Regions from separate parts of the Sporosarcina sp. SAFN-015 genome, predicted to be linked through region 2. Evidence: a T-box and tRNA genes for the amino acid it is inferred to sense, from the RefSeq annotation. Region 2 holds a T-box; the other holds one or more tRNA genes.

Region 1 (4,601 bases), on a different contig from region 2:
CGAAATCGATCCACTAAACACGCCGTCCGTCAACATGACGATAATATCGCCTGATTTTAACTCTTCATTTGTCGCTTCCACGGAAAACGAAGGAAGGAATCCGACAGGTACCGATTTACTGTCAAGTCGGAGGAAATCTTGGCCACGCTTAATATACGTACTCATCGACCCCGCTTTCCAAGACCATAGCCGTCCATCTTGCAAGTCGATCAACGCCAAATCCAACGTCGCATACATGTCATCCAGCCCATTCAACGACATCATATAATGCAATGTATGCATTGCTGTTTCCGGATCCATTTTGCGGTCCAGGCATTCTCGCATAAGGCGGATCACTTTCCGGCTTTCCCGATAAGCATTCATATCATGACCCATTCCGTCCGACAGTAGAACAGCGGTGAGACCATCGTGGATAGGGAACACTTCATAAGCATCACCAGCATGGAATGTCCCTCCGCCAGCCGTCGCCATTACTCCATATTCCAAGGAAAAACGGACAGCTGAGCAAAGCATGATTTGAATATGCGGGAAAGGATCTTGCAGCACGACAGTCTTCTCCACTTTAAATGGTTCGCGATAGACCTCCTCTAAAAGCGGCAAGATGAGACGTTCTGCCACTGTAGTATCTGTTTCGAAATCCGAACGTCTTTCTGGAATTGAAATGACGATTCGATAAGCTCCCTTCTCTTCTGATAAAATATCAATCTGATAATATTCGATTTCCTGTGACTGCAAATGCTTCCCCAATTCCTCCTCTGCAAGATGGTTAACTGACAAATCGCCCTTAATATCATTCATGATTTTTTCTAAATGATTGCTCATATCCCTCAATTGCAACGCTAACATTTTCCGCCCATGCTGAAGCTGCCCCATTAGAAGATGGTTGGAAGCCGACTCTTCCAGTTCGGTGATCAAACCCGCAGAGCGGACGCATTTATATTTAATCCTCTCTTCGACGCGATGGCGTGCCGCTTTCTTAGTTGCTGAATAGGTCCCTTCCCACTCATAAAGCAGACGAGCCATCCCTTCCTCATTTCCCTCCCAGCATTTTGAATATCTAAAACATGACTGACAAATCGACGGGATGTTCTGTGCAGCATGTCCATCATCTGAAGAGAAACGATCATTTACAAGATTGGACATAAATTCGGCAAACTGCTGAAAATCGGATAATTGCTCATCTAGACGATCGGTCAGCCATTGTTGCCGCTTCACTGAAATATCCTGCTGACCGCTAGGTGTAATCATTCGACTAAGCGGCTCCACTTTTTTTGTCGGGATGAAGAAAAATAATAGAGTAGCTAAGCCAATCGTAAAGAAATGGGAATTATCAAGCGGCAAAGTAAAGTCATATAACAGGAAGAAAACGGATACTGCAAAGCCGCCTGTTGCAATGCCTAATTTCCCTAGCCGGCGTAAAGCACCTGCAAAAAAGCCCGTCATTCCATACACAGCCATCATGCCGGTAAACGATAATTCCGCAATTCCAGCAATCGCCGCAATCATCATTGCAATCGAAGTGGAAAAAGGAAGACCGCCGGCTAGAGCTGCGAGCAAAATGGTCAGATGAAGAAGCAATCCTGAAATCGAAATCGGGCCGACCATAAGATTGCCCATTCCCGTCGTCGCCATAATCCCTACAATGCATACCGCTCCAAGACGTTCCGGTGACCATTGGCCAAAAAAGATGCGCTCCCGGTGAGGAAAAGCGACGAAAAGGAAAAACGTCATGAACAGTGCTAATATCGCTTCGAAGCCAATGGTCAATTGCACATCGACCGGCGTATGTCCGCTATTCATAACAAACTGCCAAAGAAACTGAACGACAATGATCGTCCCAGCAACTGTCAATGGAATGGACTTCCTCATAAAAGGATGCTTGCTCACTACATTGAACAACAGCAATTGCATAAGATGGATCACTGCTTGTCCCACCCCTAGGAAAGCCCCTCCTGCAATTCCCCCGATGAATACATAAATGAGATGATTCCTGAAGCGCATCTGCGCTAACGCCCAAATTGGCAAGAAAAAAGGAACCGCGGCGTCAAACAGAACAGCTTGCGACAAGAAAAACGTACTCAGTAAAAAGAACGCTGCCACCAATACATACATCTTCCGCTTCCCCACAGTGTCGAACACCTGACGAATCTGCTGGCCCACCGGTCTTTCAAGATTGCCTATCATCTTCATCTCCACATTCCCCCTATGTCTACTTGTCCCTGAGTATACATAGGTCGAGCCAAAGAATTTGTCTGTTCCTGACAAGCGGCTCAAAAAAACTTTCGACTCGTTCCGAAGTCTTTTTCTATTTTCCAACGAAAGGTTGACAGACACCGTCGAGCCATGTATTATGATTATTGTCGTTCAGAAACAATTGAACAACATGGCGGCGTAGCTCAGCTGGCTAGAGCGTACGGTTCATACCCGTAAGGTCGTGGGTTCGACCCCCTCCGCCGCTATAATCGAAAAAGTTGACCTGTCAATTTGACAGGTCAACTTTTTTTATACCGAAAAACGCATAAACCCCTAAAAATCCTCAGAAACTTACTTACACGCGCAAGACTCTCCTAATGATGCACAACTCATTGACACACTTCCAAACTTATCGAATCGACTCGATTTGTTCCTTATGATGCGTATCATGCCAAACAAAATCTGAGAAATATTCCTTTAATGTCAGAACATGCTCCCCAATGTTGAATGGCTTCGTCCATTCCGTTTCATCCAAACCTTCAAGCCATTCTATAATTTGCTGCCGATGCTGTTTTGCCATTGCGATCACTTCGTCAAAGGAGTATTCGTTTGCGAGATTTGCAGCCCTGTCATTAAAGGGCCCCCACTCCACATCCTCAAGCTTCTCTGATTCTTTCATTCGATGTAGCCGATTCTCCAAAGTAAACTTGTCCCATTCCGCCATATGCATAAGAATCTCCTTCGGCGACCATTTTCCTTCCTGGTAAGGTGCATTCGCCTGTTGTTCAGTCAATGAGTGCAATGAATCTGCCCATTCCAAATACTTTCGAAGTTTGTTCATAATTTCGTTCATTCCAATTCAGCCCCCTTTTTCATTATTATTTCGACCAAATACAAGGGAATTCCTTTGATCCGGTTAGGAAAGTTCTCTTACTCTACCCAATACTTCTCATTAAACCCCACTGAGTTCTCGTAAAGACGCAATGACTTCTCATTAAACCCCAATAAGTTCTCGTTTCAGCTAAAGAACTTCTCGTTCATTCTGAAAACTTTTCGTTTAAGCCGATAAAGTTCTCATTTCTAAAACATCGTAAACAAAAAAGCGATCCAACATCTTAAATAGATGCTAGATCGCTCATAAGAGATTCATTTCCACTAATTGAAACAGCCAGCAAGTTACCCTCTTCTTGCGCCACGGCCACCGCGTTTAGATTCTGTTGCTCTTTTCAAAGTTGAAAGGCGTTCTTCACTGTCTTTCATGAATTTAGCCATCTTTTGCTCAAAATTCTCCGGACGCTCGTTATGGCTAGGACGGCCACCGCTGTGACGAGGACGTTGAGGGCGTTGAGGACGTTCAGCTTCCGGTTTCGCTTTTCTGATCGATAACCCGATTTTTCCGTCAGTGCCGACATTCATCACTTTCACTTCAACCATATCGCCTACTTTTAGGTGGTCATTGATATCCTTCACATAATTGTCCGCTACTTCACTAATATGGACCAGACCAGTTGAACCGTTCGGCAGTTCAACGAACGCACCGAAGTTTGTGATCCCTGTAACTTTCCCCTGTAACTTGCTGCCTACTTCAATTGACATAAAAAAAATGCTCCTCCTTAAGATTTAAACGGCCGCTTTTCAGAAGCCTTTTTACCAAATGGCGAGTCCTGCAAGTGCAAGATCCTTACTTTCATTATAGCCAACAAAAAAAGAGTGTCAATAAGACTACTCTTTTCCGTCATCTTTTTCGTCTTTTTTCTTCTTGTTTTCAGGAACTGTAAAGATGATTTCATTTTTATCTGATAAGAAATATTCTTTCCGTGCAAGCTTGGCAATATAGTCATCATCGTCTAATTTTACAAGCTGTTTTTTCAGAAGATCTTGCTCTTCCTTCACTTCTTCCAACTTGGCGAGCGTTTCCACTTTTCGCTGTTCCTTCTCCTGTAGCGTCTGCTGTTGCTGAATATACATATTCGTCAATCCGCCGAGTACTACGAAAGCGATCAATGCATAGAGGAACATTTTTCGTTGGAGCCGCTTTTTCTGCTTGTTTCTCCAAATTTCTTTTTTACGCAACGAGCGGATATATTCAGTTTCAATCGATGCAACGGTCGTGGATGATTTCCTTTTCCTTTGCTCCATGTCCTGCACTCCCTCTCATCACTTTACGAAATCCGATAAGTCTAGTAATTATACATCATATCTCATCAGATTTAAAGAGAGATTCAGAGACTTTATTATAAAGATAGATAAATGGAGTAAGGAGTATTCTCGTAATTTTGACGAGCAGCTTGAACACTTGGCTAATAATTTTTGCCACAAGACTGATGATGAACCATATCGGTTTAATGATCAGCATATTCAGGATCCTTCCAAGAAACCTGAAAGGCCGATGAAAAACCGAAGCGTAT
Region 2 (4,601 bases):
CGGTCCATCCGGTAGGCAACGTGGTATCGGATAGATTCACAAATACAGAAGGCAAGGATATGAACATTCCTAACAATCCAATAGTCATCGCCTTTTTCGCTTTCGGAAAAGCATCCACTAGCCTAGAGCAGCCCGCGTAGATTAAATAATATCCGAGAGGATCCATCAGTAGGTCAATCATGACATGAAGCCGGAAGAAAATGAGAAGGTAACCCCAAAACATATAGCGCAATGCTTTATTCACCTAAACCCCTCCCAGTCTTCTCCTCGATGATTCGATTGACGTCGTCCTGTGTTAAATACGGAAACAAATTGTAGTGAGTGTAGTTCGTGAATGGTTTTCCTTCCGTAGTTGTTCCAGATATACGGATGGCGAAAGCAAAAGGGTTCACGAAACTTTTTTCTTTAAAATTGACTCTCAATGTCACAGATTTATCTTTTTCCAAATGAATTGGAAGCTTAAGGGAATCCAGCGATTGCTCTGTTTGTTTTCCGCTGATCGTGAAGTTGAATCGGTCTTCGATCGGTTCATTGAAAGGGAAGTCGATCTTCTCGATTGCCAACGTCTCTGTTGCTCGGAATGTATCCCAACTCGAACCGTCATTGCTGCTTCCGCTAGATGGTTGCTCCAACGCTCTAGTATCGTCATTCTCATAGTACTGCTGTGGATGGACGATCACTTCCCCGATGGACGCGGTTGATGATCTTCCGTCTGAATAAAACACAGCCATTTCATTGAATGACTGTATCTCTGTATTATCGCTGAACGACCGTAATTTGACGTTTATGCTTCTCAGCTCTTGATGTCTATAAGTGTCGATTGCATGAGGAGCGGTGGTGCTCGTAAAGAAATAGTCGCCTTGCGGAAAGCCTTCGACATCACCTAATCTTATGTAATTGATATGCGAGTGATCGTTTTTATTCGCTAAGTAAAAGAAGGTGACATAGTTATGGTCTTGTTCATCTGTTGTCGTTTCCAAATAATGATCCAGAAAAATGGGCTCTTCCAATTGTTTCGAATGTGCATATAATGAATTCACAATCCAGCTGATTGCAATAAGTCCAAGTGCCGCCCAGAAATAACGTTCTTTCACAGCCATCCCCCTTCCAGCCTTTTCCTTTGTCTGTTTATTGTCTCAAATCAAGTGGAGGAATGCACTTGTTTATTGAAAATTGTGGAGGAGGGGAGTTTATCACTACTCAGCTTATCTTTATCAACGTTCAACCATTTAGTAGGCAATCAAAAGCCCTCTCAAAATATGAGAAGGCCATAAATCATACCTGTTTTGAAGATTGCTCCTTCAGCCGCTCCAATTCAACATCGATTTGCCCAACATCAATTCGTTCAAACAGCGGCTTCACATATGCCAATGTCAATTCTCCGAGTTCGATTTCCTTCCATTCGGGTTTTCGCAGTTTAAGCATCGTTTGCACATCCTCACTTGAAAACGGTAGGAAAGGGGAGAGGAGCTGGGCTAAGTTTGCAATAATATATACACATGTTGCCATCGTCCGTGCACATGCCGCTTCATCCTCATTGATCTGAATCCAGGGCTTTTCATCGTCGAAGTATTTATTAGCTCGTCGAATGAAATCGAAAATCGTTTCGATCGCTTCTTTAAAATGCCCCGTCTCGATGCGCTCGCCGACAATGCGGTAAAGCTGCACAACGGTCTTTTTAATTTCTCCATTAATCACTGCAACGGGCACAACCCCGTCAAACGACTTATCGATAAATTTCAACGTCCGGTTCACGAAATTCCCGTATGCACCTAGCAGCTCCGAGTTATGGCTATAAATGAACTCCCGCCACGAGAAGTCGGCATCCCGGTTTTCCGGTGCATTCGCGGTCAAAAAATACCGTAATGAATCGGGATGATAACGTTCCAAAATATCCGGCACCCAAACTGCCCAGTTTTGACTCGTCGACAATTTTCGCTTCTCCAAAGTCAAATATTCATTGGAAATGACATGCGTCGGCAATGCGTCCTCTTTGCCAATCCCCATTAGAATGGCTGGCCAAATAATCGTGTGGAAGGGGATGTTGTCTTTGCCGTGCACATAGTAGGAGACTGTATCTTCATTCCAAAACTCTTCAAAATTGGTGCGGTTCAATGCGGCCCACTCCTGGCTCGCGGAATAATAGCCCGTCACCGCCTCGATCCACACATACACTTTCTTATCCTCATAGCCTCTGACAGGAATGCCGACACCGTTCGCCAAATCCCTTGAAGCGGCACGGTCACGAAGGCCTTCCCGTAAGTAACGCTCAGATTGATGGATCGCGTTTTCCCGCCATCTTCCTTCAGCTTTCGCATCCGTAACATATTGTTCAAGTTCATCTTGAAAAGCGCTTAATTCGAAATAAAAATGCTCTGTCTTCCGAACGGTAGGTTCATTCCCACAAAGCTTGCATGTGCGCTCCGTTAAATCAAGCGGATCTAAAATGGAACCACAATTGTCGCATTGATCGCCACGCGCTCGGCTTCCGCAATATGGGCAAATCCCTTCGACAAATCGGTCGGGAAGAAAACGCTCGTCAAACTCACAATATGTTTGTTCCACTTCCTTTTTGAAAATAAAACCGCGGTCCAATAACGTTAAAAATACATTCCGGACAACTTGATGATGAAACCTTCCGTCTGTCCGCGTGTATATGTCGTACGAGAATCCCAATCTCGAAAAACAAACTATAAATTCCGTATGGTAACGGTCCGCAATTTCCTTAACAGACACTCCTTCGGCATTCGCCCGTATCGAAATAGGAGTCCCATTGCAATCACTTCCCGAAGCGTAAAGAACCTTCTCACCTTTCAACCGGTAATACCTCGCCAAAATATCCCCCGGCAGCAATGCTGCAATATGTCCAAGATGCAGCGACCCATTCGCATACGGCCAAGCCCCTCCAATGAATACACTCATGTAATTTCCTCCTCTGAATAAAATAAAAAACCCCGTCCCTATCGATAAAAACCGATAAGGACGGGGTTTATAACCCGTGGTACCACCTTACTTCACAACTAGCTAACGCTAATTGCCTTCAAAAGTACACGCCAAAAAAGCGTTATACTTTGACGTGGATAACAAGCGCCAACTCTCGTCGCATCCTACTAGTCCAAAGACGTTCAGTGCGCGGCTCAAGGATCATGTTCAAAAGATTTGTCCGCTTCATTTCCACCGTCAGAAGCTCTCTAGGCGACATCCTCTTTTTACTTTTCCCTCTCATTGCCTTTAGTAAGATGTAGTTGAAATGATTATAGTCGTTTGATTCGGAGAAATCAATAAGTATTTACCAATTCGTAGGCGGGCGCTTTTGGTCGGTTCGGTCTTCTTCCGTCTTGTTGTTTTTATTTTTCACGTTGTCGTTCTTCCCGATGACGTCCATATCATCAGGACTAATATCGAATCCATACCCAAATTCCTCACGATCCAGCGTATTGCCTTTTTTGATTTTCTTTTCTTTTGCCAAGTCAGTTCACCTCCCGTATATGCAAAGCTTGTTCAACTGGGAGATGATTATTCATTCGCTTACTCCTCTTTCACCGACAATAAAAACGCATAAACCGCTTCACCTTTCACATCGTCACTCCATATCGCTTTGACGGACATGAAATACCTTCCTTCGACCGTGGGCACTTTTGCTGTGTCGCCGTTCACTTCCACAGTTGTTGTTTCGCCGTCTTTATGGATGAGCACTTCATATGCATTAGGTTGTGGGAAATCCTTTAACTCAGGAGTCACAGAGAGTCGAAATCTAATTTCCTCCCCAGGCTTAACTTGATTGGCGCGTTCATGTTCTAACATTTCCTGTGCAGGCGTCGGCTTCAATGAACACTTTTTATCCGCAGATTCCCAGCAATGCTTGTCATAAGACATCCAAACACTGTCATTGTCGTAGTATGCTTGAAGGTCGGGTTTAAAAGTGATTTCAGCCTCCTCCTCATTCTCCACCTCGGTCGTTTGAGGCGAAGGAGCCACTATTTCTTCTTCATCTTTTTCATCATCGCAAATGGTTGCGTCCCCTTGGGCGCCTTACCAGCCATTCCAATACTTCGCCGTTCCGAAAATAGTGTCCAATGAACTTGCAGTCATTACAAAAAACTTTGCATTCTCCTTTTCGAATGGATTGATAGTGTTGGGGGTGGCAAGTGCGGTCGTTTGGGCAGCGATTGCTGTTGTATCGGTTGTGCAATATCGATTTGCTCGGTAGGGAATATGCGTTGCTGCTCATCAGGGGATACTGATGAGCAGCTTTTTTACGTGGAGGAGAGTTTATCTCGGGTGTGCAAGACGTTATCACCGACTTGACAGAGTTTATCACCGACTCTCAGGCAGTTATCACCGACTTTCATCGGTTTATCACCGCTCAGGGCTAGTTTATCACCACTCATACCGACTTTATCACCACTAAACCATTTACCAGACACAATCTTAAGCCTAACAACAGCCATCTTAAGAATTTCTTCATAATTCCCATCATGAATTGTTAAGATTTAACCATTACAATTGGTATCATAGAGGAAAGCGAGGTGCGGATGATGGCTAAGTTCACAGTGCTCGTGGCGGATGATGATAAAGAGATCCGCGATGGGATTGAGATC

What was found. The T-box of region 2 lies ahead of metG (methionine--tRNA ligase). A T-box ahead of a tRNA ligase gene usually reads a tRNA of that ligase, here a tRNA-Met.
Region 1: it has a tRNA-Met gene. The T-box ahead of metG (methionine--tRNA ligase) is inferred to sense a tRNA for this amino acid. The anticodon was not compared.

What each region holds. Positions count from the first base shown of each region.
Region 1 is NZ_JBPFDR010000016.1:11,180-15,780, reverse strand. It holds gene ACR65H_RS18055 (SpoIIE family protein phosphatase) at 1-2,190, opposite strand, end outside; tRNA gene ACR65H_RS18050 (tRNA-Met) at 2,386-2,459, shown strand; gene ACR65H_RS18045 (DinB family protein) at 2,603-3,046, opposite strand; gene ACR65H_RS18040 (S1 domain-containing RNA-binding protein) at 3,370-3,789, opposite strand; gene ACR65H_RS18035 (FtsB family cell division protein) at 3,916-4,332, opposite strand; gene yabQ (spore cortex biosynthesis protein YabQ) at 4,388-4,601, opposite strand, start outside.
Region 2 is NZ_JBPFDR010000001.1:542,483-547,083, reverse strand. It holds gene ACR65H_RS02530 (hypothetical protein) at 1-244, opposite strand, end outside; gene ACR65H_RS02525 (hypothetical protein) at 237-1,094, opposite strand; gene metG (methionine--tRNA ligase) at 1,276-2,922, opposite strand; T-box leader at 2,976-3,235, opposite strand; gene ACR65H_RS02515 (hypothetical protein) at 3,290-3,469, opposite strand; gene ACR65H_RS02510 (hypothetical protein) at 3,529-3,978, opposite strand; gene ACR65H_RS02505 (response regulator transcription factor) at 4,539-4,601, shown strand, end outside.